DNA from 4 places in the Sporosarcina beigongshangi genome. Region 1 is predicted to be linked to each of the others. Evidence: riboswitches for the same ligand, from Rfam matches in the RefSeq annotation. Region 1 holds a riboswitch; each other region holds the start of a gene.
The links. A riboswitch is a leader RNA that binds a small molecule or an ion and turns the genes downstream of it on or off. The one in region 1 is predicted to bind thiamine pyrophosphate.
Positions count from the first base shown of each region.

Region 2: it holds a riboswitch for thiamine pyrophosphate, as region 1 does, so the genes downstream of both, tenA (thiaminase II) here and R2B77_RS08120 (ABC transporter substrate-binding protein) in region 1, are expected to answer to the same signal.
Region 3: it holds a riboswitch for thiamine pyrophosphate, as region 1 does, so the genes downstream of both, tenA (thiaminase II) here and R2B77_RS08120 (ABC transporter substrate-binding protein) in region 1, are expected to answer to the same signal.
Region 4: it holds a riboswitch for thiamine pyrophosphate, as region 1 does, so the genes downstream of both, thiT (energy-coupled thiamine transporter ThiT) here and R2B77_RS08120 (ABC transporter substrate-binding protein) in region 1, are expected to answer to the same signal.

Region 1 covers NZ_JAWLIR010000011.1:25,750-33,286, reverse strand. Annotated here, with positions in the region: gene R2B77_RS08135 (ABC transporter ATP-binding protein) at 1-325, opposite strand, end outside; gene R2B77_RS08130 (ABC transporter permease) at 318-1,091, opposite strand; gene R2B77_RS08125 (thiamine-binding protein) at 1,088-1,378, opposite strand; gene R2B77_RS08120 (ABC transporter substrate-binding protein) at 1,391-2,401, opposite strand; TPP riboswitch at 2,503-2,611, opposite strand; gene nagE (N-acetylglucosamine-specific PTS transporter subunit IIBC) at 2,916-4,364, opposite strand; gene R2B77_RS08110 (PRD domain-containing protein) at 4,431-5,249, opposite strand; gene R2B77_RS08105 (PTS sugar transporter subunit IIA) at 5,434-5,916, opposite strand; gene R2B77_RS08100 (VLRF1 family aeRF1-type release factor) at 6,295-7,089, shown strand; gene R2B77_RS08095 (LysM peptidoglycan-binding domain-containing protein) at 7,281-7,537, shown strand, end outside.
Region 2 covers NZ_JAWLIR010000031.1:94,577-102,113, forward strand. Annotated here, with positions in the region: gene R2B77_RS13880 (methyl-accepting chemotaxis protein) at 1-412, opposite strand, end outside; gene R2B77_RS13885 (choice-of-anchor I family protein) at 647-2,848, opposite strand; TPP riboswitch at 3,054-3,160, shown strand; gene tenA (thiaminase II) at 3,255-3,944, shown strand; gene thiM (hydroxyethylthiazole kinase) at 3,941-4,684, shown strand; gene thiD (bifunctional hydroxymethylpyrimidine kinase/phosphomethylpyrimidine kinase) at 4,681-5,517, shown strand; gene thiE (thiamine phosphate synthase) at 5,480-6,163, shown strand; gene thiW (energy coupling factor transporter S component ThiW) at 6,160-6,657, shown strand; gene abc-f (ribosomal protection-like ABC-F family protein) at 6,754-7,537, opposite strand, start outside.
Region 3 covers NZ_JAWLIR010000008.1:9,024-16,560, forward strand. Annotated here, with positions in the region: gene R2B77_RS05830 (AAA family ATPase) at 1-1,580, opposite strand, end outside; gene R2B77_RS05835 (exonuclease SbcCD subunit D) at 1,577-2,734, opposite strand; TPP riboswitch at 2,884-2,987, shown strand; gene tenA (thiaminase II) at 3,204-3,896, shown strand; gene R2B77_RS05845 (ABC transporter ATP-binding protein) at 3,883-4,632, shown strand; gene R2B77_RS05850 (ABC transporter permease) at 4,629-5,369, shown strand; gene R2B77_RS05855 (ABC transporter substrate-binding protein) at 5,366-6,340, shown strand; gene R2B77_RS05860 (metal ABC transporter substrate-binding protein) at 6,424-7,356, opposite strand; gene R2B77_RS05865 (metal ABC transporter permease) at 7,375-7,537, opposite strand, start outside.
Region 4 covers NZ_JAWLIR010000028.1:92,627-100,163, forward strand. Annotated here, with positions in the region: gene R2B77_RS13050 (carboxylate--amine ligase) at 1-202, shown strand, start outside; gene R2B77_RS13055 (lipid II:glycine glycyltransferase FemX) at 255-1,289, shown strand; gene R2B77_RS13060 (cysteate racemase) at 1,297-2,031, shown strand; gene R2B77_RS13065 (DEAD/DEAH box helicase) at 2,103-3,245, shown strand; gene map (type I methionyl aminopeptidase) at 3,302-4,048, opposite strand; gene R2B77_RS13080 (DUF4870 domain-containing protein) at 4,331-4,678, opposite strand; TPP riboswitch at 4,786-4,888, shown strand; gene thiT (energy-coupled thiamine transporter ThiT) at 4,970-5,530, shown strand; gene R2B77_RS13090 (hypothetical protein) at 5,570-6,304, opposite strand; gene R2B77_RS13095 (GNAT family N-acetyltransferase) at 6,513-7,058, shown strand; gene R2B77_RS13100 (beta-class carbonic anhydrase) at 7,186-7,537, opposite strand, start outside.

The DNA.
Region 1 (7,537 bases):
ATGCAGTTGCAGTGTCTTTTTGTCCCGCAATTTCTGAACTCAGTAATACATTTTCTAAAATCGTTCGCCACGGAAACAACGAAGCATTTTGTGGCATATAGCTAATGTGGCCACGTGAGTTGTTGAGCGTGTTGCCATCTAGCATAATCTCACCGTGATCTGGTGGATACAAGCCACCAATGAGTTGAAATAATGTGCTTTTCCCGCTGCCAGACGGGCCAACAATCGTGACAAATTCGCCTTCATCGACATGAAAGGACACATCTTGTAGCACATGATGATCACCATAAGATTTTGAAATCTGCTGTAACTGTAACTTACCCATTCGATGAATTTCCTCCTTGTCGCTGCCAGCGGAATAGCCATTTTTCAATCCATGCAATGATAGCGAAAAAAGTCAAACTTAGAATCATAATGAGCAAAATGGCAACAAATACGCGATCCGTTTTAAATGAAGAAGAGGCCAGTGTCATATAAACACCGATTCCTTTATTCGCACCGAGCCATTCTGAAATAACAGCCCCCATGACACTATAGGTAGCGGCGATTTTCAGACCAGAAAATAGCGAGGGAAGGGCATAGGGCCATTGTAATTTCCAAAAGATTTGTCGATTCGATGCCCCTGTCATTTTCATATAATGCAATAGATCCCGGTCCGTTTGCCGTAAGCCATCCAATGTGGCGATGGTAATTGGGAAAAAGCACACGAGTACAATGATAATCACTTTTGGCAACATACCGAAACCAAACCAGATGACGAGTAAAGGTGCTAAAACAATGATTGGAATGTTTTGCGATAAAATCAGAAGCGGATAAAAGGCTTCCTGTAATACGGGTAGACGGAATAGCAATATAGCGACTGCTAGCCCTACGAGTATGCCAATTGTATAACCGGTAAGAGTGAGACGGATGGTCGATAAGATGTGTCCGGAATAATGCGTCCATCCGTGCATCGCCTCTTGCCATACTTGCGTAGGGACGGGGAGCAGCCATGCTGGAATATCAAATAGGCGACCTGCTATTTCCCATAAGGTAAGTAAAAGGATGATGACCAATAAAGGTCGCCATCCTTTTTTTAATAAGTGGTTCAACGGTATTTCTCCGTCAATTTGTCCATGGAAGCGCCGTCTGGCTTATAAAATATTTTTACTTGTGAAATGATGCTTAGTGAGCCTTTTTCAATCATGCGCTCATTCATTTTTTGGACAATAGCTAGCAACTCCGTCAAGTTACCTTCCATTGTCGTTTCCAGCGGTGATACTTGATAAGGGACACCTGCCTCTTCAATGACTGCAATAGCAGCATCGACGTAGGGAATCACATCTTCGCCATTTGGCGTTTTCGGTATGATTTGAATACTAACGAGTGCGTTTGTCATAATAATTCCTCCTCATTTAGGTAAAAATTCATTGGTAAATGCGTCGTCTGCGATAAATTCACCGTCGAGTAAATTGTTGTCAGTCATCCATTCTGCATAGCCTTGCCAAATTTCAAGTTTTTGTTCACCCCAGCGCGGTGCATCGTCTTGGTATTTTGATGAAATCCATTGTTGACTCGCTTTGACCAGTTCTTCATCGAGATCAGGAACCGCTTTCGATAACATCGATGCCGCTTCATCTGGATTGTCAATGGCAAATTCATAGCCTTGCTTAACTGCCTTGACAAAAGCTCGAACCGTATCTGGGTTGTCACTAATCATTTTTTCACTCGTTGTAATGACAGGCGTATAATAGTCCAGCTTGTCAGAGAAATCTTTTAAATACTGCATGTTCAAGTCAATGCCCCGTAGTTCGGCTTCAATGCCTGTCCATGCATAGTAAATCCATGCGAAGTCAATATCACGTTCGACGGCTGTGAAAAAGTCTGAATTCCCCATGTTGATAATTTCAACCTGATTGATATCAGCCTGTTCTTTGTCCATTAATGAAGAGATGACGGCTTGTTCAACTGGAGCACCCCAGCCACCATATGTTTTACCTTCGTAATCCTTCGGTGATTCAATGCCGGCTTTCTTCAAAGAGGCAAATCCCGACGTATTATGCTGGAGAATCGCCGCGATTGACACGACTGGGATCTCTTGTGCACGCGCTTCTGTAATCGTTTCTTGTGCGCTGATGCCAAATTGTGCTTTTCCTGCTGCGACAAGTTGGTCAGCACCCGCTTCACCTGGAAGCATAATTTCCACGTCAAGCCCTTGTTCTTCAAAAAAGCCTTTTTCCTGTGCAACGTACAAGCCCGTGTGGTTTGTATTGGGCGTCCAATCTAGGACAAATTGGATTTTCTCTAATTCGCCATCTTTCTTCGATTCATTACTCTTATCGGTACCACACGCCGCCAGCAACAAACAAAGCATGACGAACAACAAAACTTTTCTCAAACCTATTCCTCCTCTTGGATTCATAGCAATTACGAGTGAACGGTTGCCCAAGGAACACAAAATACATCTCTTTTGAACACAAAAATGCGTTCTCCGGGCAACCGAAGAACGCATAAACAATAGACATGGCTAATGAGTATGTTCCCTCCGCTGGTGTCAACCAGATCAGGTTCTAAGGGTCTATACTTCCAAAGTATATCTCAACCAGTTCGACTGGTCCCCCCACATAATTGTAACTGTATGAATTTTTTATGATTAGTACATCTACTACTCTGCCACATCCGTGTGAATGAAGCAAGTCCAAACTTATAGAGTAGGGGATAAGTCGTAGCATCTCTCTATGTAAGTCGCGGCACTGCCGGGAAAATCCCCAGTCGGATTATGCGTCGTATTGTTTTCCACCTTCCGTCGAAAGTGCCCCCTACGCGGGACAGAGAAGTGCCGCCCCTCTGTGATTAGTAGTATAGTCATTTATGCTAGACAATATACTTGGGAATAGAAAAAAGACCGAGCACGGAGCTCGGTCTTTTCATATACCTTATTTACGCATCTTTTTAATTTCATCAGCTACAAACTGTACGCTTGTGCCAACAATAACTTGAATACTTTGTGATCCGACAACGTTGATGCCAGGTACACCAGTAGTTTTAATTTTGCTTTGATCAACTTTATTCATATCTTTTACTTCGATACGTAAGCGTGTTGCACAATGATCGACAGAAGTAACGTTAGCGTCTCCGCCTAGACCATCATAAATTGTAGCAGCCATGCCTGAGAATTTATTGCCTCCTGCTGCAACAGCTGCGCCGTCTCCATCTTGAATATTCTCATCATCTTCACGACCAGGAGTTTTCAGGTTGAATTTGACGATTAAGAAACGGAAAATCACATAGTAGATAACTGCAAACACTAAACCTTGAACGATTAACATGAAAGGTTGGTTGGCAATAGGTATTTTTAAACTCAAGACAAAGTCGACCAAACCAGCGCTGAAACCGAATCCGGCTGTCCATTGGAACGAAGCAGCGATGAATAGAGATAGACCTGTTAAAGCAGCATGCACTACATAAAGTGCAGGTGCTAAGAACATAAATGCAAATTCGATTGGTTCAGTAACACCTGTGAAGAATGCAGCAAAACCTGCTGCTAGCATTAATGATGCAGTTTGTTTTTTACGTTTTGTTTTAGCGGTATGATACATGGCAAGAGCAGCGGCCGGTAGACCAAACATCATAATAGGGAAGTAACCTGCTTGGTACATACCAGTAATACCTTTTGTACCATTACTAGCCCAGAAGTTAGGGATATCATTAATACCTGCAACGTCAAACCAGAAAACAGAGTTCAAAGCATGGTGTAAACCAGTTGGGATCAATAGACGGTTGAAGAAACCATATAGACCCGCACCAACAGCGCCAAGTCCACTAATTGCTTCACCGAAGTTAACCAATCCAGTATAAACAACTGGCCAGATAAAGAATAGTGCTGCAGAAGCAACTAGCATAGAAGCAGCTGTCATAATCGGAACTAATCGTTTACCACTAAAGAACGCCAATGCGGTTGGCAATTGAACATGACTAAAGCGATTGTACATAGCAGCAGCGATAAGACCAGAAAGAATACCGATAAATTGGTTAGCAATTTTTCCGAAGGCAGCATTTACTTCGGTAGGATCAATACCAAGCAGCATAGCTACAGTGTCAGTTGCTAGCAGTGTTGTGACAACTAGGAAACCGACTAAACCACTTAATGCGGCAGAGCCATCCTTATCCTTGGACATCCCAAGCGCGACACCGACGGCAAATAGGATAGACATATTGTCAATAATCGAGCTACCAGCCTTAATTAAGAAAGCGGCTGCTACGTTGCCAGAACCCCAACCAGTAGGGTCAATCCAGTACCCAATACCCATCAAAATAGCAGCTGCAGGTAATACAGCCACCGGTAGCATTAAAGAGCTTCCCAGCCTTTGAAAATATTTCATCATGATAAATCCACCCCTGTTTCTTGTTTTTTAAAATCGGAAAATAAAATATGATGACAAATCATGTTGCTACGGTTTTCGCAACCGTTCAATATGCAGTGCGATATAGCCTAATTCTTGTTCAGGTAAATCAACTTCATGTTCAGCGACTAATTCCTTCGCGACTTCGACTGCACAATTATAGGAAAGGGGAAACTTCTTTTTAATCATCACAAGCATTTCCTCATCCATTGTGTGCACGCCATAATTATTCATTCTTGCTAAGGTAAAGCGGAGATGCGTGATAAGACGATGGTAGGAAATGTCATCCTCTTCAATCGTAATCGTTAAATGCTTCTTGATTGACTGAACCATGTCTCGGATAATCGTTGTCTGCCGGACGGTATCGTGTAAATCACCTCCTTGTGGCTTCATCGTATGGATGTGTAGCGCAATAAAAGCCGCTTCGTCTTCAGGCATTTCTACCTGGCATTTCTCTTTTATATGTTGGATTGCCCAAAGACCAATTTCAAATTCTCTTCTGTAAAGGATTTTGATTTCATGTAATAGCTTATTATTTAAATGAATACCGTCCCTTACCCTTTCAATTGCAAAGGATAGGTGATCCGTTAAGACGATATGAATATGTTCGTTTAACTTGGTACCCATATGATCTTCTGCGTATGTAATGATTTCCTCAGAGATGGTAAAATGCTCTTCCGGAATTCGACTCAGCAGTTGCTGGAGCTTATCATTTTCTCTCATAACAAATATTTTTTCGATTTTGTCAGGGCTGACGATATCATTACGCTTTTTATTGAAAGCGATACCAGCACCAATCGCAATTTTTTCACGCTCACCGTCAAGGACGACAACAGCGTTATTATTGAGAATTTTTTTTACCTTCAACTGAAGGACACCTCCTCATTTAGTAGATTTACCTACGTTTGGCAAATCATTTAATACTGAAAACGAAGCTTCAACTACAGAAGTCTAGTCCTTTAGTAAGAAAGGCGGACCTTCAAACTAGGTACCCAACTTAATGAATCATCAAACTTCTGCTGAATGAAGCTAAGCTTTCAGTGGAAGTGTGTTATTTATTAGAAACAGTCATTACTAAGGTTTTCCCAGCAATGCCATCTTTCGTATGAGTGCATTGTATAGCCTTTTCACTGCTATTCGTAATGATAATTGGTGTGACAATACTTGTCGCATGTTCACGGATATAGTCTAAATCGACTTCGATAAGCGGTTGTGCAAGTGAAACGTTGTCACCAGTTTCTACTAAAGCTTTAAATCCCTTTCCTTGCAAAGTGACCGTTTCCAACCCGATGTGAATTAAAATTTCTGTACCATCACTTGTTCGGAGTCCGATTGCATGTTTCGAGTCAGAGATTAAAACGACTGTACCTTCAACAGGTGAGCGGAAAGTACCTTCAGTAGGAATGACAGCAACACCTTCACCCATCATTTTTTGACTGAATACTGGGTCGGGCACTTGGTCGAGTGGGATGATTTCTCCGTTAACGGGTGCGAAAATCTCTAATTTACGTTTTTTGAATAGGCCTGATAGCATGACTATTAACTCCTTTATAGTTGTGGGTATGAAGAATCAAAGGATCCACAGTTCATTATATTTTATCAATGAGAAATACAGAACATAAAAAGGCATGGGGTAACTGCGAAAGATAATTAAACCTTTCTCTGTTTACCACCATGCCTGATCGTATCAGTAACATGTGATCCGCTATTGAACTTCTAATTCGATAGTAGCACTTACATTTGGAAAATGCAATAGATGGATGAACTTTTTTTCGAAATCGTAAGTTTGTCGCACTATTTTATTCGAAAAACATTGCGGTAACAACAGATGTATTTTGTAGTTCCTTAGGCTTGAATTGAGCGATTAAGGGGCATGCTTGTATCGTGGAAAACTGAAGGAGGTATAGCACTGATGTCAATTAATAAAGAATTACAGGCCCTGAAAGAATTTAAGGGTACAAGTCGTTGTGTGTTAAGTGCATATGTCAATACGAATCCAGCCGATCCAGATCAGCTAAAAGGAGCATGGAGAATCCATTTAAAAAGTGGTTTGAAGCGAATCGAAGAATATATAACTGCTTCTAAGGACGACAATGAACTGAAGGCGTTTAAAGTAGTGAAGGAAAAAGTTATGAAAGAAATCGAGGATCATCAGAATGAATTACACAAAGGCGTCGTGATTTTTGCTTCAGAAAATCCTCGTTTGTGGTCGGTTCACTATGTACAGGTGCATGTACGAACGAGCTTTCATTGGGAGGATCATCCAGTAGTTGAAGAGATGGAATATATGTATAAGGCGTATCCAGAAGCCGGAATTGTCTTACCAAGTTTTGGGGAAGTACGTATACTAGATACGGCAATGGGCTTTTTGAATGATGAACTGATTTATGATTTCGAGCCAAATCTTCAGGGATGGGGTGATCGGAAGAAAGTGACAAAAGATGATCATCCTTCAATTGGAAGTAGTAAAGTAGACCAATTAGAACCTCGATTAAAAGAAAATTTGGGTCGCTTCTATAAAGGAATGGGTGAGATTGTGGATAAATTAAAGAAAGAACGTGGCTGGAAAGAGATTCATGTAGCTGGAGAAGCAGAATTGGCAAATGCCTTTGCTGAAATTTTGCGTGAAAAACCAGCAAGTTGTATTCACAAAAACCTAAACAACAGCAAGCCTTATGAAGTGCTGCATCAAATTTTTGAAAAATAATTATGTTCATCAAAAACTAACTTTCTCATTTTGTGAGGGGGTTAGTTTTTATTCTATCTGAAAATAGTTAAGGCATCCATGAATTCCTAAAGCGGGTTGAGAACACCTTGCCCATTAGACGAATATCATAGCAATGGATAAAGAAATGGGATAAAGTTTTGCCTGCTTTATGAAGAAGGGATGTGTGGGTGATGCAAATTTTTTATACAGTTCGTCAGGACGATACGATAAGTCAAATCGCCGAGCGCTGGGGGCTACCAATAACATCGTTGATTGCGGCGAACAATTTGATGCCACCGTATGCGCTCTCTATTGGGCAGCAATTGTCCATACCGCCTGGTGTTGATATATACCGTGTCCAGTCGGGCGATTCCGTATACAGGATTTCCCAACAATATGGTGTGCCAGTGGCGTTAATTGCCGAGGTGAATAGGTTAATGCCGCCGTA
Region 2 (7,537 bases), on a different contig from region 1:
AATGAATTTCTTTCGCTTTATCTGGACTTGTAGCAAACGTCTTGATAACCGATTGACTTTGAGACCAATATGTTTCATAATTCCTCTTTATTTCATCAACTCTCTCTTTATCCAAAGAGGTTTTGGATAGCTCACTTAATTTATCAAATTGAGCGAGTATGTCCATTGACTTTTCTTCCATTTGCTCCGCAAACGTTTCATCTCCCGTGATTAGCAGAGCTCTTTCATCGTTTGAAAGACCTGCCAGTCGATATTGAATATGCTTTGAAATAGTTTGCATGTCCATCAACGTATTCAGGTTCTTATTGCCTTCTACATTATCTTGTAAAGACCGTGTAGATAATATCCCCACAATCGAAATCGATAAAATCAAGATAGAAATCACAAGTATAAGCCGCGTCTTGATGCGCATATTTTCTCTCCCCAATCTGTTTTCATGGCTTTTTCAGGCCTAAGGAATTATATCAAATCGGGAGGAATAAAAGGGACCTAAGTATCTATTTGAAATAATTTTTACAAATCCTTTTCATATCTTGCACCCCTGCCACAATTCCTCTTTATCCTTTCATCCAAAAGCATAGTCATCAATCCAGATAAAAAAGTGCCTGTCCACATCGTAGGTTCGAAGGGTGGCAGGCACTAACTATTACTTTTGCGGTTCACTTTCTATTTGCTTCAGCAAAGTTGACATCACTTTTGCAGCTTGTGCACGCGTAGAAGATTCTTTCGGTTGGAACTTATTCCCTTCGCCCTCCATTATCCCTAGCGTATATGCTTTTTGAACAGCTTCACGTACATAATCACTCACGCTTTTTAGATCGTTATAGTTCTGTTTACCCGCCACTGGAACTGTTGTTTTTGTTGCAAATTCATATGCATTTATCGCCATCACAGCCATTTGTTCACGTGTAAGTTTTGCACTTGGATCAAATCGTCTTTCTGATTTACCGTTACTAATTTTCGCTTCAAAAACAGCTTGTACCCCATCCTGCGCCCAGCTTGGAACATCAGAAAATTGTTGACCATTAGAAGCGGGCTTTAAATCAAGGGCATTTGCTAACATAACCGCAAACTGTGCGCGCGTTACGGATTCTTGAGGTGCAAAAGTCGTTTCCGTTTTGCCTCTGATAACTCCGCGTTGGTACAGGTCATTAATAAATGGATGTGCCCAGTGGCTCTCTCCAACATCTTCAAACAAATTCGATTTGTTCATGTCTTTTCCGCCAAATTCATAGATTGCGACAGTGCCGGACACTTCATGAGTCGCCGCTAATAGGGCATGACCTGTAGGGCTCTTATCAGCTGAAATAAAGCGCAAGCCTTCAGGTGATACATCCCCTTTAATATCCCCACTATAATCCCTACTTGTTATAAATGTAACGAATTCGGGTTTCAATGGGTTTGCGAGGTCATAGACCATAATTCCGCTCACTCGCTCCAAAGCGATAAATGCATACTGTTTACCGTCAATTTCTCCACTGACAACAGTTTCTGGTTCTGGACCTTTTGCCGAGCTCCGTTTGTCGTAGGCAATTTCCTCGTTATCCGTATTAAAAAACTTAGGAAGTGCCTCAGCTGTAATTTTCTCGAATTCACTTCCACTATCAAAAACGAGCTCCATTGTTTCAGCATTAAAGATCGAGAAACTGCGTCCGCCGTACGAATGAAGGGCCTCGTAAGAACCATCTGCAGTCATACCTTGCTCGAGTGTAATTTTTGTTTTCTTCATTTCATCAAATAATCCATCTGCCACTAACTGATCGAGTTCTTCTTGGGTGAACCCTTTATAATGATTGGCATTCAATTTAATCTTATCAGCGATATCACCGATTTCCGCCTCTTCAGAATACGGATCGTAATCTCGGGCGTCTCCTTCATTAGGTGTTAAAATATACGTTTTTCCACCGGAGGTAAACGTATCAATGGCATCTGGCATGTAAAAACCTAGAAGTGGAAGGCGTTCAATTGTTGTTTCATCATTGCGCTTCCCATCGAGCTCGTTCCCAGGAATGGAGTGGTCCTTCACCCCAAGCCCTTTCACATGAAGGATTTTTTCTGCTACAAGGTCAACTGTAGCGATGGCATTATTTTCTTGCATCGATACATACGCTAGTTTACTGTCTTCTGAAACCGCTACATATTCAGGCTCCAATTGTTGAAGAACTGTGCCTTTAGAATTCACTCGAACTTTTCCATCGATTTCTACATCTTTAAATGAAAGCGTATTTGCTGTGAAATCACTTGGTTCTTTCGTGACGTCAATGATCGAAATCGTACCTTCCGGATCAACCGCGTAATCATCACTCGGCTCTCCTTCATTTGCAACGATGGCCTTTGTTCCGTCCGGTGTAAATGTCACCATGTCAGGCAACGAACCGACTTGCACGTTCGATATGTATGCCCCGTCTTTCGATAGAAAAACAATATAACCAGGGTCTGTTTTCGGATTGCTCACAACAGAAACAGCAACTAAATCTTTTGTCGGGTGTGATGCCACGCTCGTAATATCTGTTACATTTTCAATTCCAAACTCCGCTAAAAATATGCGTTTTAATGCTCTTACTTTTGTAAATTCACCAGACGTTAATGATTCAAAAGAAAGAATATCAATTCCAGATACGACACCATTTGTTACAAAGGCACGTTTTAGTGTCTCATCATAAGCCATAATTTCAGTACCGCCAATGCCTACAGTGCTGTCATATTGACCAATTTGCGTCACCTTCAAATCATCCCCTTTATATTGAAATAAAGACGATTGTTCCGCAAATACATTATGTGGCTGACTTGCACCAAAAAGAATACTCGCTGCCGCAATGCCTGTAATTATTTTCTTTCTCATTGTCATCTGTTTGCCCTCCAAATATGTTATCTTCCTATCACCAATTCTAGCTGTCTATTATTAAGCTAGTATTAATTTATTGTGTTTTTTCATGCGTAGGTGCCAGAAGCGTTTAGTAACTTTTTATTCGGAGTGGCAAAACGACAAACAATCGTTTTATACCTTGCTAATTGTCCGAATTATGTTATAGTTGTGATGAAAATCGAATATTTATCGCCACTAGGGGAGTCTTGTAAAAGGCTGAGACGCATATAGATATGCGGACCCTTGGAACCTGATCTGGATCATACCAGCGTAGGGAAGTGGGACCGCGCTGTTTATTTATGAACCAAACCATCGTGGGCCGCTTCCTGAGCTAATTCAGGAGGCGGCTTTTTCATTTTCAATATAAGAAATATAGGGAGTGGACAGGATGACATTTTGTGAAGAAGTGCGGTCAGAATGTGATGCGTTATGGCAAGGGAGTTTTGACCATCCATTTGTCAAAGGAGTTGCGGACGGCACGTTGCCGTTAGATGTGTTCAAGTTTTATGTGCAACAGGATTCTTATTATTTATCACATTTTGCAAAAATCCAGGCGCTTGGTGCAGTAAAAGCACAGGATTTATTGACAACACAACGTTTTGCAGCTCATGCGGAGCAGACGTGTAGTGCAGAAATGTCCTTGCATGAGTCTTTTTTCGGCATGTTAGGAATAACCGAGGAAGAACGCTCGACGTTCCAACCTGCACCGACAGCTTATCAATACGTTTCGCATATGTACCGTGCAGCTCATGAAGGTGATTTGGCGGATACACTTGCTGCATTGTTACCGTGTTACTGGTTGTATTATGAAATTGGCGAAAGACTCAAAGACGCGAAACCAAATCACCCTGTTTACGATAAATGGATTCAAACATACGGTTCAGAATGGTTCGCGGAGCTTGTACAAGAACAAATTTCTCGGATGAATGAACTTGCGGAAGCCGTTTCACCTGAAAGACGTACTCAGCTTAAAGAACATTTCCGCAAGAGTAGCTATTATGAATGGCAGTTCTGGGAAATGGCCTGGACACAACAACAGTGGGCCATTCACTCATACGAAGTGGCGGCAAGCCAATGATACAAAAACTACGGGACAATCAACCACTCATACACTGCATCACAAATATTGTCGTTGCTAACTTCCAAGCGAACGGTCTTCTAGCACTCGGCGCTTCTCCTGTCATGGCGGACGCCGTAGAGGAAGCTGCCGAAATCGCTAGCATCTCGTCTTGTACCGTGCTGAATATCGGTACATTAAAACGAGAAACCGTAAAAGCGATGCTGCTTGCTGGAAAAAGTGCCAATCAGCATGGAAAACCTATCGTCCTCGATCCTGTCGGTGCGGGAGCGACCGCTTTTCGTAAAGAATCCGTTTTAGGGATTTTAGATGAAGTCGATGTCACGCTCATCCGCTGTAATGCGGGTGAGCTGGCGGCGATTGCGGGTGCAAACTGGGAGGCGAAAGGCGTCGATGCAGGTGAAGGTGAGGCAGATTTGACGGCACTTGCAGAAGAAGTTGCGCATAGGCATCATTGTATCGTTGCCGTTACTGGCGTGGTCGATATTGTCACCGACGGCAACAAAACGCTTCACATTACAGGCGGGCATCCATTGATGGCCAAAATTACAGGTAGCGGCTGCCTACTAAGTGCCGTTGCAGGGGCATTTTTGGCTGTCGCCAATGGAAATCAGTTAGGTGCAGTGGTAACTGCATGTACTTTTTATAAACAAGCTGGACAACAGGCGGCTGAAAAATCCGAGGGACCTGGCGATTTTCAAGTTCAGTTTTTGAATGCTCTTGGAGGTGAAGCCGGATGACAGCTATCGCTTTAACAGTTGCAGGCTCCGATAGTGGGGGCGGCGCAGGCATTCAAGCCGATTTGAAAACCTTTCAAGAGTTAGGCGTCTTTGGTACATCTGCCTTGACAGCTGTAACGGCACAAAACACACTCGGCGTACACAGTGTTTATCCGATTGATGCGGCTGGTGTGACCGCACAAATACGGGCAGTACTAGACGACTTCAATGTTGGAGCAGTGAAAACAGGCATGCTGTTTTCTGCAGACATCATCCGTGCTGTGGCAGAAACACTACAATCATACGACTCCCCCACGCTCATTATCGACCCTGTCATGATAGCGAAAGGTGGCGCTTCACTTTTATTAGAGGAGGCGGTCGATGCATTGAAAACATTTTTAATCCCAATGGCGTCTGTCATCACACCGAACATTCCAGAAGCGGAAGTGCTTGCCGGGATGACAATCGAATCGGATGAAGATATCGAGGAAGCCGCGAACCGCATTTTGCAGCTAGGAGCAGGAGCGGTTGTCATGAAAGGCGGACATCGACAAGGGGCTCACTATGCGGAGGATTTATTGTTATCTGCAGATGGTGAACGCCTTGCCCTTCGTTCCGAATGGATCTACACCCAAAATACACATGGCACTGGCTGTACCTTTTCTGCTGCGATTACCGCACGGGTTGCGCAAGGCATGCCCATTTCCAAGGCGGTTATCGATGCCAAACGGTTTATCCAAGCAGCCATTTCAGACGGGCTAACTCTTGGCTCGGCAGGACATGGACCCACCAATCACTGGGCATATCAACAACAGAATGCAGCGGCGAAAAAGGAGGCAGTGTTCATTGATTAAACAACAACTACAATTGTATTTCATCATGGGCAGTGTCAATACCGGGGTGTCTGACCCGCTGAAAGTATTGGAGGAAGCACTGCGGGGTGGCGTAACTTGTTTTCAATTACGGGAAAAAGGCAACAACGCTTTAGTTGGTAATGAAAAACGGGCATTTGCTGAAGCCTGTCAAACACTTTGTCAGCACTACAATGTGCCATTCATCGTCAATGATGATGTGGAGTTGGCAATTGCCATCAATGCAGATGGCGTGCACGTCGGACAGGATGACGAAACAGCCGCAATAGTACGGGAGCGGATTGGTAAAGATAAAATACTAGGCGTTTCCGTGCACAATGAGTCTGAAATGTTAGCGGCAATCAAGGTGGGTGCTGATTATGTTGGAATGGGACCAGTCTATATAACTTCATCCAAAGCAGACGCAAAACCCGTCAGCGGGACAGCTCTTATCCAACAAATGAGTAGCCTTTATCCCGCTATGCCGATTGTCGGGATTGGCGGCATTACAGTCGCTAACTTTGAACCAGTCTTAGAAGCAGGTGCTTCGGGCGTCTCCATTATTTCAGCCATCGCCTCAGCTATTGATCCCTATATCACAGTTCGCCGTTTCAAGATTGCGATAAGCAAGGAGGTTTTTTCATCATAACAACTAGAAAAATGGTCATTATGACGATGTTCGTTGCCATTGCGGTTGCCGGCTCCACATTCGTATCATTCCCAGCAGGCATCGCACGCGCCTATCCTGTTCAACATGCGGTCAATGTCGTTGCCGCTATTATGCTTGGACCTATCCCCGCCGTCATGATCGCCTTTGTGACCGGGCTCGTTCGCCTCCTCACTGGCACGGGCTCATTGCTCGCATTTCCAGGTGGTATGATTGGGGCTTTCCTAGCTGGCATTTTGTATAAGCAGTTCGGCAAAACTTGGCTCGCAGCCATCGGTGAAGTCATCGGGACCGGCGGCATTGCGTCACTTATTGCCGTTCCCTACGCCAAAATACTAATGGGTACAACAATGACTGCGTTCTTTTTTGTACCGCCATTTCTTGTATCAAGTATCAGTGGTGCAGCACTTGGTTTAGTGCTTGTCGTACGGTTACAACATACGCGGGTTGGCGGTAGGATTGGGGATACTTTGTAGATCTATTTCAATAAAAACAAGCAGCCGCCTCATTATAACTGGGCGGCTGCTTGCTCAACGTAAATATTTACTTGTGAAATCTATCGTTTCCCAAAATTATTTCCCAGGTAGTTCTCTCAACCGCCTACTCAATTCATTAAAAACCTTATCCAACTCCACATACTTCTTATCCCCCGGCCTCATCAAACTCAACTGTCCAAGCACCGCCTGTAATTCTGTTTCCAGACGCAATCGCTCCTGCGCCGTTTCTTCCGGTCGCACCATAGTCCCACGTGCTTGCCACTCCGCCAACGTCATTGGTACTTTTCGTATCGTTCCCTTGTTAAATACCAATAACCCGCCTGCCATCCGTTCCGTAAAATAACGGTCATGTGAGGCAAACAACAGCGTTCCCGGAAACGACTCCAACGTCTTTTCAAGTTCTTCCCTCGATGGTAAATCCAGATGATTCGTCGGCTCATCCAACACCAATACATCTACTCCTTCAAGGATAAACTGCATCAGCTTCACCTTCACGCGCTCCCCCATACTTAACGCCGACAATGGTAATTGCCAATGCTCTTTCGTAAACCCAAGATTCATCAAATTGGTGCGAATCAATCCCCGTTCCTGAAACGTATCGACATAAAAATACTCCGCCATCGTCATGTCCTCAGGCAAATCCAGCACCGTCTGACTCAAATAACCAATCGTCATTCCAGCCGTTGTCCATAAGTCTCCATCATACGCCTCTTCACCAAGTATCATCCGAAATAGTGTTGATTTCCCGGCACCATTCGAACCAATAAGACCAATACGCTCACCAGCCTGAACTGTAAACGACACATCTGCAAACAATTCCTGCCCCCCAAATACCTTTCGAACCCCCTTCAACTCCAGC
Region 3 (7,537 bases), on a different contig from region 1:
TCTCCACTTCCACATACAGGGCAAGCTTCTCCGTCATGAAGCGTCGCTGCTAATGTTGCCGCTTCGTTCATAAGCCAATCTTGCGCTAGTGTTTCGTATTCTTTTTTACTGTCCTGATAAAAGGCTTCCTGTTTATTTCGCTCGTTGGCAAATGTAGACGTTTGTGCTGCCAATCCAATAAATTCATCGACAATCCGGCATTTTTCGATTGTAACTGCTAGTAATTCAACTTGATCATCAAATACAATTAGCTTCTTTTCTAATTGCTCTATCTGATTTTTGAAGGCATTTACTTTTTCTATTTCAGTGGCTGATTTTTCATTTGTTGTCTGCAAGCTTGCCTGGCGTGTCTGCCATTCTTTTTTTAGAAGAACAAGCGCCTCTTTTTTAGATGCCAGCTCTGCAACTTTCGGCAATGCATCCTGTAACCGAATCAAGCTCTCCGCCAATTTTTCCCGCTCAGTTTTTTTTCCTTCTTCTATTATATAGCGGGTTTCAATCTCTTCTACTTCTTTTGCAATCAGTTGAACACTGTGAACAGCTTTTTCAAGTTGCCCTGTTTTAGTGCCAACCTCCTTCTGAAGCTCTACAAATTGCCTTTCTAATTGTTCAACCGCCACTGCCCGCTCCGCATCCCCAAGTCGCTTCGCTTCTTTTTCCAAAAATGGGACCTTATTCGATAGATCTGTGTAGAGCGCTTGTCTTTTGGCCAACTCCTCGAATCGCTCATTTACTCCTTTGGCTGCATGGTACTTTTCAAGCATCTCTGCATGTTGTTGGACAGCCGTGTCATAATGATGTTTATCGACTACTATTTTTTCATCATAAAATAATTGCTCCGTCCTCAATGCGCTCATCACTTGATGATCATTAAAGTTATCATTGGCCAATACATTAAAAATAGCAGAATCGCGCTGTGGTAATAATGATGGGATTTGCTTAATCAGTCCATCTTTTTGTTGCTTTTCGCTGATTAGTTTAGCTTGTGCCTCATCTTTCTTACCCTTCAACTTGTCTACAACTTCACGATAGGGTTCTGTTCTAAATATTTTCCGCATAATTGTTTCTTTATTTTCTGTATCTGATGTTAAAAATTTTCGAAACTCCCCTTGTGGCAACATGACAATCTGGCTAAATTGAGCCTGTGTAAAACCAATTAGTTCTTCAGCTTTCTTATCGATTTCAGACACAATTTGCCGATCGACAATCGGGACTTCTCCGTCAGCTGTCACTTCATAAAACTCATAACGGGCAGCCGTTTTCGTTTTATTACCTTGTTTGACATACGGAATTTGACGCAGTATGCGATACGTTCGGTTCTGAATATCAAACAACAACTCAACTGTTGTCGGTACAGCATCGTCCGCAAAGTCACTACGCATCGCTCCACTATCCGTCCTGTCTTCACCACTCGCTTGTCCATATAAAGCAAAGCAAATCCCATCAAAAATCGTCGTTTTCCCAGCACCCGTTGCACCTGAAATTACGAACAATCGATTATCTTCTAACTCCCTAAAATCGACGATTTCCGTCCCTTTATACGGTCCAAATGCCGTCATCGTTAATTGGATAGGTCTCATTTCTCAAGCCCCTCCTTATGCATAACTTCGTGAAGCACTTGCGCAAACAAGGTCTCCGTCTCTGTATCTGCGGCTTCGCCCTTCATTTCCTCGTAAAATGCTTTAAATAGAGCAACGTCATCCTGTTTCTCATGTTCAATTCGGGATTCATCCTCTGTCTTTCTTCTTGGGATATGAATTTTTCTTTCTATATGCATAGCATTTGGATAAACCGACCGTATTTTTTCCATTGGGAATAAAACCGGCGTGTCATCTAACAATTTAACAAAGACAAAATCATCACTGATTGGATGCAATAAAATATCCCCCATCGTGCCTTCGACTGTCCTCATATCATGCTGAGGTATTAGCTCCCGTTTTTCAACCGTCACTTGACCTTGTGCATCAAGTTCAACAATGAAAAAACCTTTGTTGTGATGTTCCTCAGAAATTGAATATTTCATAGGTGAGCCCGCATAACGAATCGTTTCATTCAGCACAAAATGCGCCTGATGCAAGTGACCTAGTGCTGTATAATGAAACAGCTCGAATAACTGCGCTGAAACATATTCTGCACCACCAATGGCTAATGGCCGTTCCGAATCGCTCGTATTCGCTTCACTTTCTCCGTGTGAAGTGACAAATGCATGTCCTACAAAAACATGACGTGTATCTTTTTGCAAGTTTTCTTGAATTCCTTCTATTACTTTTTTCATCGCATCGTTATGATTCGAAATCTCTTCATCACCGTGAAGATGCTTCACAACAGACGGGTCTGCAAACGGCACTAGATGGAAATGAACTTCGCCGTGTTCATCTGATAAAATGACTGGCTCAATGTGCTTCGTCATTTGACCAGCAATATGATATCCGTTGGCCCGCATCAATCCACTTCCAAAATTGAGGCGGCCTGGACTATCATGGTTTCCACCAATGGCCAAAACAGGTATCTTCAGTTCCATAATAATTTTTTCCAGTACTTCATCCAATAGTGCAACCGCTTCTGTTGGGGGTACCGCGCGATCATACAAATCACCCGCAATCACGATAGCGTCCGGTTGCTCTTCCTTTATTGCCTCAATAAATTGATCAAGCACATAGCGCTGACCGCCCGTCATATAGACTCCTTGAACAAGCTTGCCCAAATGCCAGTCTGCTGTATGAAAAAATTTCAATTTCATGTCCCCTTTCAATGCTCTTTTCTACTACTTTACAGGACTGAGACGTAAAAATGAATTCCTTCCCCCTTTCCTCCTATTTCCAAACTAGTAGTTGACCTTATAGTCTAGGTATGCTTATAATAGGGCAAATCCAATTGCATAAGATTCACCGCTAGGGGTGCTCGAACAGAGCTGAGAGAGGCATGTGCCTTAACCCTTATAACTTGAACTGGTTAATACCAGCGTAAGGAAGAGGTGCTGACATAATTCTGCCGGTCTGTTTTCCGGATAGCTTTGACTGTCTACAACCCACTTCTTCAAGGAGTGGGTTTTTCACTTTATTCTTCCGAATAAAGTGAAAGCCTCCGGCGGATGCCACAGATTTTCAGAGGAATTTATCGAGAAAGCTCGATAAAAATTTGGGCTCAAATACGCCAAGGCGAATTTGAGTGTTTAGATTAAAATTTTAGGGAGTGTTTTAGTTATGAAATTCACTGACCGCTTGCTTGAAAAGACATTACCAATTTGGAGACAGAATCATAGTCACCCATTTGTCCAAGGAATAGGCGATGGGACACTCGATCCGGATAAATTCAGATTTTACATGGTGCAAGATTACTTGTATTTAATTGATTATGCAAAAGTATTTGCTATTGGGGCTGTGAAAGCGGATGACTTGGAAACGATGGGTAAGTTTGCAGCACTCCTCGATGGTACACTCAACACCGAAATGGCATTACATCGGGGCTATGCAGAACGCTTTGGGATCTCTGAACAAGAACTTGAAACAGCTAAGCCCTCGCCAATTGTTCTTGCTTATACGCACTACATGCTGCATGTTTGTCAAAATGGGACAACTGCTGAAGTGATTGCGGCATTGTTGCCTTGTGCATGGAGTTACTGGGAAATTGGTAAGGAACTAAACGCCATTCCAGGCGCTGCTGATCATCCTTTATACGGGGATTGGGTGCGTATGTATGCATCAGAGGAATTCGGAGAATTGGCTAGTTGGTGTATCGATTTGATGGATAAAGCGGTGGCTGGAAAACCAGAACATGAATTACTGAAGCTGGAAGAAATCTTCCTTAATACGACGCGCTTTGAATACATGTTTTGGGATATGGCCAATGACAAACAGATGTGGCCAGGGTCGGAAACCTTACATGCTGGCGTTTAACAAGGTTTCATTCGGCTATCCATCCGGTAGCATGATTCTCGATGGGCTGAGCCTTACGATTCATCCTGGGGAATTTATTTCGATTGTTGGAGTTAGTGGTTCCGGAAAAAGCACAATTTTCCGCCTCGTTACCGGATTAGAAGAACCGTCCACTGGCTCCATTTCACTTGCTGGAGAGACAAACGGAAATCGACTCGGCAAGGTAGGCTATATGCCACAGCAAGATTTGCTTCTACCATGGCGGACGATTGCAGATAACGCCTGTCTGCCTCTTGAAATAACAGGGATGACTAAGCACACGGCACGTGAACAAGTACTGCCTTTATTAGAAGAATTCGGTCTTGCTGGAACAGAGAACAGCTTTCCTGCTGAACTTTCAGGTGGCATGAAACAGCGCGTTGCTTTTCTACGTGCCGTCCTTTCCGGTAGCCCCCTTCTATTGTTGGATGAGCCGTTTTCAGCACTCGATGCGATTACACGGCTATCCATGCAGGAATGGTTAATTGGCCAATGGAAAAAAAGACAAGCTACCGTGTTATTCATTACCCATGATGTCGAAGAAGCCTTATTTCTATCTGATCGTATTTTTTTATTAAAAAATAAACCGGTCACTTCAATCGAAGAAATCGACATCCCGCTTGTAAGACGGCGAATGAGAAGTGATAGTCATCACCCGGAAATGATTGCGTTGAAAGAGCAGTTGCTTTGTCAGCTACGAAGCGAGGTCCGCGCATGAGAAACACCTCTTCCCTTCTCATTATTGTCTTGTTCGCCGGTGTTTGGGAGCTTGGTGCACGGCTATTCAATAAACCGTTCATCCTACCTTCACCTAGTCAAATTGCTGTTCGATTTTGGGAGCTGAAGGACGTTCTTTTACTGAAACATTTGCCTATCACCTTGCTAACGATTGTCATTGGACTCATTATGTCGATTAGTTTAGGCGTTGCTATTGCTGTCTGGATGTCTGCCAATTCGAATGTTCGTAAGGCACTCTATCCAATTTTGATAGCATCCCAAATGATTCCCATTATTGCGTTGGCACCTATTTTTGTCTTATGGTTCGGTTATACCATTTGGAGTAAAGTTGCCGTCACCGTGCTAATCACTTTTTTCCCGATTACCGTCAATACATTTGACGGACTATCTTCCGGAACAAAAGACATGCACGAACTTTTTTTAACGATGGGTGCTACGAAAAAAGATATTTTCTTGAAATATTCCGTACCAACCGCACTGCCGCACTTCTTTTCAGGCTTGAAAGTCGCTGTAACACTCAGCGTAATTGGTGCAGCTATCGGAGAATGGCTTGGTGCACAAGCGGGGCTCGGATACTTTAGCCGTCGAATGATGACGCAATTTGATGGTGCCGCCGTGTTTGCACCCATTGTAGTACTAACTGTCGTCGGAATTGTTTTATTTAGTAGCGTGACATATATGGAAAATCGTCTGTTAAAATGGAGGTCAAAAAGTTGAAGAAGATTACATTATCATTAACGAGCATCGCATTAATTCTACTACTTTGCGCATGCAATCAAAATGAAACGAAAAAAGTGAGCATTATGCTCGATTGGTACCCAAATGCTGTGCATAGTTTCCTCTATGTTGCTGAGGAAAAAGGCTATTTTGAAGACGAAGGAATTGAGCTTGATATTCAGTTCCCTGCAAACCCAACTGATCCTATCAATCTTGCTGCTGCAGGAAAAGTGACGCTTGGGATTACCTATCAGCCTGATGTCATTATTGCGCGGTCCGAACAAGACATTGGTGTCAAATCGATCGGGGTCCTTGTTCGTTCTCCACTGAATCATGTCGCATTCTTAAAAGAAAGCGGTATCGAATCACCAAAGGACTTGGAAGGTAAAAACGTCGGCTATACAGGTATTCCCTTAAATGAAGCAATGCTACAAACGATGATGAATGTTGACGGTGCTGACTATAGCAAAGTGAATATGGTCGACGTTGGTTTCGAACTGAATTCTTCATTGATTGCAAAGAAAGCGGACGCCGTCATCGGTGCGTATATAAATCATGAAGTACCCTTGCTCGAATATGAAGGATTCCCTACAGGCTATATCGACCCGACAGACTTCGGCGTGCCATCATTTTACGAGCTTGTCATCGTGACAAGTGACGACACATGGAAGAAAGAACAACAGAACATTGAAGCATTTTGGCGCGCAGTTGGCAAAGCTTTCATCGATATGGAAAATGATCCGGAAGAAGCGTTATCTATCTTGCTAAAACATCAAGATGAAGCCAACTTCCCACTCGTCGAAGAGGTAGAAAGAAAATCCCTGTCCGTACTGCTTCCAAAAATGAAGTCGCCTAGTGCATTTGGCGAACAAGACGAAGAGATATGGAAAGTAACTGCCGAATGGATGAAGGCAACGGGTTTATTGGAAAAAGAAGCAAACCTAGAAGGTATCTATGTCAATATGAAATAAGAACAGAACTCGCTATAAGTATGCAAGACACTAACAAAAGAGTCATGCGTCTATCAGAAGATGATGCATGACTCTTTTGTTTTTTATTTTCCTAATCCATCGGCAATCATATCAGCATTCCATTTTATCATCTTGATGTATGTGTCTCCATCACTACCAGCTTTCCCTAATGAATCCGTAAATATTTTACCGTGGATTGGTACTCCTGTTTCTCTCGATACCATCTCCATACTTCGCGGATCAACACTAGATTCCAAGAAAAGCGATGGAACACCACCCTCCTTCACTATACGAATGATGCTTTTCAGCTGCTCTGGAGTCCCTTCACTATGTGAATTGATTTCCCAAATATAAGCTGCTTGGAAGTCGTAGGCAGCCGAGAAATATTTGAATGCCCCTTCACTCGTTACAAGTATGCGTTTGTCTTCAGGAATCGCATGCATCATTCCAAGAATTTCTTCATGAAGTTCCTTCAGTTCAGCAATATATTTGTCTGCATTTTCATCATAATCATCCGCGTGAGCAGGATCGTTCTTCTTCAATGCCTCACGAATATTTTCAACATATTGGATACCATTCCGAACATCGAGCCAAGCATGTGGATCCTCTTCATTCTTATGTTCATCCGAACTAAGCAGCATCGGCTCGACACCTTCACTGACACGGACAACATTATCATCTGTAACTGATTTGCCGGCAGTTTCAATCATTTCATTAAACCAAGCATTTCCTTCTTCCAAGTTCAAACCATTATAAAATATAACATCCGCATCCGTTGTCAATACAAGATCCTCAGGGAGTGGGTCATAATTATGTGGATCTGAGCCTATGGGTGCTAAACTATGCACCTCTACATAATCTCCTCCAACATTTTTCACCATATCATAGATAATTGAATAGGTCGTAACAATTTCCAACTTTTCATTTTGTTCTTTTGGTGGAGTCTCCCCTTGGCTACATGCGGATACCAAAGCCGCAATAGCCATTGTCGCCAACAGTAAAATCAATTTCTTCATTAATAATCTCCCTCTCATTTAATCAGTGATTGTTTTTTTCATTTGAAGCGCTCGCAATAGAATCCCTTGTTTCGGTGAAAATAATAAGGATAAGATAAACAGCGTTGTCGCTACGAGAACGATTGTTGCACCTGATGCAAGATTATAAGTAAAGCTTAAATACAACCCACCTACTGCAGAA
Region 4 (7,537 bases), on a different contig from region 1:
TGGGGTACCAAAGGATCTTCTTATCAAATATACGATGGATGAAGAACTGAAGGCTCAAGTTATTGACCGTTTTGCCAAAGGTGAGGCAGCACGCACGCTGTATTATCCCGCGGATCTTAGCTTTATTCGAAAGTTTAAGTTGAATTCATTTTACAAAGATTACTACAAACGTTTTGAGAAGCATTTCAAATTAAAGGACTAAGCATAGTAAATAGTTAAGTGATCGAAAAGGTTTGTAATTGGAGGTAAAGATAATGGCTTTGCTCGATAAATTAAATACAGCAGATGTGAGAAGGTACGATGAGTTCGTCCGTAGTTCTCCCTACGGCTCTATGATGCAAGACCGGTTATGGGCTGAGGTGAAGGATGATTGGGGAAATGAGCACGTCTATCTTGAACAGGATGGGGAAATTATCGCCGCGATGTCCATTCTTATAAAACGATTGCCAGGTGGTTTTTCCATGTTATATGCAACGAGAGGACCGGTTTGTGACATCACGGATTTGACACTTGTTCAGCGGCTTTTGAAGGAAGCGGATAGCGTAGCGAAGAAGCATAAAGCAATCATGCTAAAATTTGATCCTGAGGCTGCATACTCGGACGAGCTATATGATTTATATAAAAACGCAGGCTTTCAACTAACATCAAAAGATGATGATCAGGAAAAACTCATTCAACCCCGAAAGAATATGATTCTCTTTTTGGACGATCATGATGAAGAAACAATCATGACTAAGTTTTCGAAAAAAGGGCGTAGTACCATTAGAGGTGCTATTAAAAAAGGCGTCCAAGTCCGTTATTCCCGTAGCGATGAAGATATTGAACTGTTTTATGAAACGTATCGAGCGATGTCAGAGCGCAATAATATTACAACACGCTCAGTGGAGTATTTTAAAAAAATCCGTGATAAGTATGAAGAGGCGCGAATTTATATCGCCTATCATGAGGACGATATTTTAGCGGGTGCGCTGACGATAAATTATCATGGGAAAATGTATTATTTGTATGCGGGTAGCACAAATGTTAAACGAAATATGAACCCTAACCACATTATGAATTATGAAATGATAAAATGGGGTATTGAAGTAGGTGCAACTCAATACGATTTCGGCGGTTTTTTCGAAGTGTCAGATGGGTTGTATATTTTCAAGAAAAGCTTTTGTGATAAAGACGGTGCAACCGAGTATATCGGGGAGCTCGATAAAGTATATAAACCATTCATGTATAACGTTTTAGAAAAAGTCATTCCAATGGTCAAACGTTTGCGTAAGAAACCGAGTCAGGGGTGACTGGACAATGAAATCTACGAGTGAAGGTATTGACAAGCATATGGAAAAGAAAACGTTAGGAATTATCGGTGGTGTGGGTCCGCTTGCTACGATGTTAGTGGGAGAAATGATTGTTAGGCTAACTGAGGCGAAAAGAGACCAGGACCATGTCGACATGATTATTACAAATAACCCTAATATTCCTGATCGCACCGCTTTCATTTTAGGCGAAAGTGAAGAAGATCCAGTGCCGGTTATTTTAGCAGACGCGAAGCGACTAGCCGTTGCAGGTGCTGACATCCTCGCCATCCCATGCAATACAGCGCACTCATTTTTTGGACAGATTGAGGAAGGTACGGTTCTTCCGCTGATCGATATGATAGGGGAGACTGCCGCTAGGGCTGCACAAGGCGGGGCGAAGCGCATTGGTATTCTTGGGACAACTGGGACGATTACAACGGGTGTCTATCAGTCAGCATGCGAGCGTTACGGGATGACGCCTATCGTACCCGATGCGCACATACAGTCAGTGGTCATGTCCCTCATTTATGATGATGTGAAGGCTGGGAAACCAGCTGATCATGAGAAGTGGGCGATTATTAAAGGTGCGATGGCAGAAGCAGGTTGCGATAAAATCATTCTTGGTTGCACGGAATTATCGGTTGTTCGACAGGAGTTAGGGCTAGGGGAGGAATGCATTGATTCATTGCTAATCCTTGCAGAGACTGCGATTGAAAGATGTGGCCATACCGTTAAAAAGTAATAAAGGTCTGAAGGTAAAACGCTTGATGATTATGATACACTAAGAAGACTAGAGTGAAGGTGGGGATAAGCATGTCCTTCTTGGAAAATATAGATGCTACATTCAAGAAAAAATGGAAGTTCGAACACGAAATGCCGATTCAAACAAAACTGATTCCAGAAATACTGGCAGGTAAAGATATCGTCGCGGAATCACCGACAGGCTCTGGGAAGACATTGGCTTTCGTCTTGCCCATTTTGCAATTAGTCGATGGTCATAAAAAACAGACTCAGGCATTGATTATGACGCCATCACAAGAGTTGTCGATGCAAATTGTCAACGTCATTAGAGAATGGGTTGAAGGAACACCGATTACTGTGACTCAGCTCATTGGTGGTGCCAATATGCAACGCCAAATTGAGCATTTGAAGAAAAAACCAACAATCGTTGTTGGAACGCCTGGTCGGTTAGCAGAGCTTGTGAAAGTGAAGAAATTGAAAATGCATGATATACGTCATATTGTGTTGGATGAAGGAGATCAACTTCTATCTCGTGATCACCGTGTAATTGTAAAAAATATGATTGACGCAGCGAATCCAGACAGGCAAGTAATTGCCGTTTCTGCAACGATTACAGAAGAAATCGAAGTGGTTGCTAGTAAGTTTATGAATGACCCCATTCACATTCAAGTCAGTGCTGAGGAAATGCCGAAATCAGGTAAAGTGGTCCACTCATTTGCTAAGACGGATGTGCGAGACAAGACGGATGTTTTACGGGGGATTTCACATTTAAAAGGAATTCGAGCCCTAGCTTTTATTAATAATGTAGACCAGCTTCGGATGAAAGAAATGAAGCTCAAGTATAATGAGGCCCCGATTGCGGTACTGCATTCAGAAATGAAGAAATTTGAGCGACAGCAAACGTTGGAAAACTTCCGAAAAGGGGAGTTGCGTGTGCTAATCGCAACGGATCTTGCGGCACGCGGGTTGGATATCGAAGGTTTGACGCATGTTATCCATGTAGACGTGCCCCATACGATTGAACAATACTTACATCGGTCAGGGCGAACAGGACGTGCAGGAGAAGACGGAGAAGTGCTAACGCTGTTGTCCTATGCAGAGGAGCGCGATTACCGTAAGCTAACAAAAGGCATTAAAACGGTCCAAAAGGTTTGGTATAAAGGTCAACTGACAGAAGGTAACTCGAAAACAGTTGGAAATAATAAGAAGAAATAATAAAAAGGGCTACTTTTTGAATCGACACGGATTCAAAGGGTAGCCCTTTCTGCGGATTAAATTTTAGTCAAAATAATTGGTTCACCTTTAGTAACGATAATCGTATGCTCGATTTGTGCAACGAGTGAATGATCAGGTGTAACGAATGTCCAGCCATCTCCTGATTCAATAATATGCTCAGCTTTTTGTGAGATGAAGGGCTCAACTGCCAGTACCATTCCATCTTTCAAAAGCGTTTTGTCGGAAGGGTCATAGTAATTCAAAATATGCTGTGGTTCTTCATGTAATGATTTACCAATGCCGTGACCCGTTAAGTTTTTAATAACGGCTAGCCCGTGATTTTTTGCCTCACGTTCGACCGCTTTACCGATTCGGTTCAAACTGGAACCCGCCTTCACATACGTCATCGCAAGCTCAAAGGCACTTGCGGCAACATCACAAAGCTGTTGTTTTTTATCATCAGGTGTTCCAACAACAAAAGAAATACCTGTATCAGCGAAAAAGCCGCCATAAGAGCCCGAAACGTCGATATTGACAAGATCTCCGTCCTGAATAATGCGTGCACCTGGAATGCCATGCGCCACTTCATTGTTGACACTGATGCATGTATAGCCAGGAAAATCATATTGGTCAATGGGTGCGGAAATTGCTCCTTTTTCTTCGAAGAGACGTCCAGCGAGCTCGTCAATTTCTTTTGTTGTTTTACCCGGGACAGTTGCCTCTTTTAACGCTTCGCGAATTTCAGCAACAATCTTGCCGATTTTTTTTAGTGCTTCAATATCTTGTTCAGTTTTTGCAATCATTTTGCACAAATCCTTTCTGCCGTTCGGTTTTCTATAACATACTATATCATATTATAACGCAGAAAAAAGCCTGCAAACTTGAAAGAGATTGCAGGCATGTGAATTATTTTTTTGAAGTGGTTGGATTAGAAGTTTTCTTGTTTGCCATTATTTTTCGTACAATTGGATAGGCAATGGGTGCTATTTTAATGGCTGTCTTAATTAATTTTCCGATATTCAAATGTATTCTCTCCTAAGAAAAGTATTTTGTATCCCATTCCCGCGTTTCAAGTACGATAAACCTTATTTTAACACCTTAATGCCTTGGATAATATTCCATATGACGATGATGACAAATAGAAGTCCATAAATCAGCATGAAAATAAACGGGGTTAATTGCCAAAAACTGAAGTTGAAGTTGTTGCCAGAAATCCCGCTTATTTGACTTGTTAAAGAAAACATAGAGAAAGAAAAAATAACAAATCCTGCAATGAGTAATATGGTCGGGACGAGATGGGAGACAAGTGAACGTTTTGCATGAAACTTAATTTCTCGGTTATCTGACATGAAATAAATGATGACGGGCAACAGTAAAGGAGCAAAAAAAACGCTGAAATAGCATAAGGAAGCTAATAGTTTATTGTTTTGCAAGAGTATCCCTCCGTTATATGTTAACTATATATGTTATTTGTGATACTTGTTAATTATCTTGCTTAAAGAACCTCCATCTTATACAATGAATGATGTAATTGAATAACTTGAACCACAAGGGGTGCCTTTCTGGGCTGAGATTGGACAATTTGTCCTGACCCTTCGAACCTGTAAGATTATTCTTGCGTAGGGATGTGGATGGCAACCATCATTTTGTGATGTCCCATTCTATCCGGGATGTCTTTTTTTATGCCCGGAATCCTACACAAACTAGTAGGAGGAGGAAGTCATTTGGATCGTAAGCGTCTGCAATTTTTACTCGAAGTAGCTATTTTGGGGGCTATATCATTTGTACTGGATCAGATTGGTTTTAAAATAATGCCGCAAGGTGGATCGGTTACACTGTCGATGTTACCGATTATCGTCATGGCATTTCGTTGGGGGATTCTTGGTGGTGTATTGACAGGATTTGTTACTGGTGTTTTGCAAATTGCAACGGGTGCCTATGTTCTTAACCCGATTCAGGCAGCACTCGATTATTTTGTAGCCTATGCACTCGTTGGTGTAGCGGCAGTTACCCTCGGTTGGCTGTTAAGTGGCAAAGCGAAAGGTAATAATGGAACGATGATCAAGGCAATCGTTGTAGGTACGGTGATTGGCGGACTTCTTCGATACCTTGCTCATTTCATCGGAGGAATCGTGTTCTTTGCGTCATTCGCACCTGAAGGACAGCCAGTTTGGCTTTATTCGCTCATATATAATGCAAGTTATATGATTCCTTCCATCATTTTATCAGCATTTGTAGCCTCATTATTATTTATGAAAGCACCGCGTTTGCTAAAGCGTACATGAAAAAACGCCGTTCTTCCCAAAGGAGGAGCGGCGTTTTTTCTATTTAACGGAAGTAAGTTGTTTTCTTTTGAAAAAAATCACGACAGCAATTGCCGCAGTTAAAAAAAGTGCTGCTGCCGAGACGAATAATTCATCTACACCGTTTTTCACTGCAATACCTATAAATGCCCATATAAATACACTACTTAGGGCTATATCCGCATGGTGGTATAGAAAATGGAGAGCAATGGCCGTAGCGAAGGTCAAATAAATGACTGTCCATAACGGATCACTGAGTCCCCACCCTGACCATTCATGTAGCGTTAGGACATAACTGATATTAGCAATGGTCGCAATGAAAATCCAACCAAGGTTAATGGCAATCGGAATTCTACCAAACAATTGGTTGTTTTTTTTAGGGTAAGTGAAATATAGGGCTAGCAATGTAACGAGTAACAAAGTCATGAAAACAATGGTCCAATTAAAGAAACCATAATGCCAAAGCAGAAGCCAGACAATATTAAGCAGACAGCTAATTGTAAATAGGATAGCTCGCCCGCTCTGTAGTGATTGGCTGGAAGTAGCATTATTGCGTTTAAAGCCGTAGAGCCAAAATGCTAGTAGCGTATAAATAATAGCCGACAATGCGAAGACATATCCGGCAGGCATGAAAAGCACTGGTAATCTGCTTGCGATGACCACTGTTGTACTGCCGTTAAAAGGTATACTATTTGCTGCTACATTGACAAGGATGATGGCAATGAGCGAAAGGGTCATAATCATAATTCTATACATATTCAAATCCTCCTATTGAATAGTATACATAGGAAAGGTAGAACCTGCGAAGGAAAGTGTGAAGTTTCCGTCACAAATTAACTTCAATCAGTGGGAGCTCTCCGAATTCCCAGTAGTGTAATTGAATAATTTCGCCTTCCTTCGTTTCATGTTATACTATAAGAAGCTTTTTTACGAAAATTTAGAACAGCAGAAGGGTGAATGGGTAGTGATTTTGCTTGAAGGTAAAACGTGCTATTTACGAATATTAACAGAGGATGACGCAAAGCTCTTCACTGAATTACTAAGTGCAAATAAAGACTATTGGTCTGTTTTTGAACCTCGTCATGAAGCGAGTTATTTTACGGTCGCTACTCAAAAAGAGAAAATCAGAGAGTCGATTTATCAAATGCGAGATAGAAGAGAATATAACTTCGGTATATTTGATTCGGATACGAGTAGACTTGTTGGACATATCTCCCTTTATAGTATTAAAAGACTGCCTTTTTCAAGTGGCTTCGTAGGCTATTCGATGGATGAGAGAGAGACAGGACGAGGGCTTGGTACAGAAGCGGTTAGTCTCGTTACTAATTTTGCATTTGAGAAGCTGGCCTTGCATCGAGTGGAGGCATTTGTTTCACCGCGTAATATCGGATCTATGAAGGTATTGGAAAAAGCGGGCTATTTGCAAGAGGGTCTCATGCAGAAATTGCTATACATAAATGGTGTTTGGGAAGATCATTATATGTATGCAATAATTGAAGATGATTTTTGAAGGGGTAAGAATATTTTGCGGAAATGGGCAATGAAAATCAAGGGCTGGTATCTGTAAAAGATATCAGCTCTTGTCATGTCTAGGTATGCTATTTCTACTTTTGTATATTTCCCGGGAAATAAGTCGACTAATTCTGTACGGCGAAAGCGTAGCCATCGACAATTATATCAAGTTTACCTGTATCAGGATGAGCAACAAGCCCATGGATAGGCACTGTTTTATCCATCAAGGGGTGATTTCGAACGATATCGACACTCATTCTGACGCTTTCTGTCACATCACTAAAGCCGTGAAGCCAATCTTTCATGTCTACGCCCGAATATTGTAGTGTTTTAAAAAGACTACGATCAATTCCGCGGTCAACCATCTTATCAATAATACTACTTGTTTCTATGGAGCTCATCCCACAATCATGATGCCCAACAATGAATACCTCGTCTGCTTGCAAATCGTAGATTGCTAAGAGCAAACTCCTCATA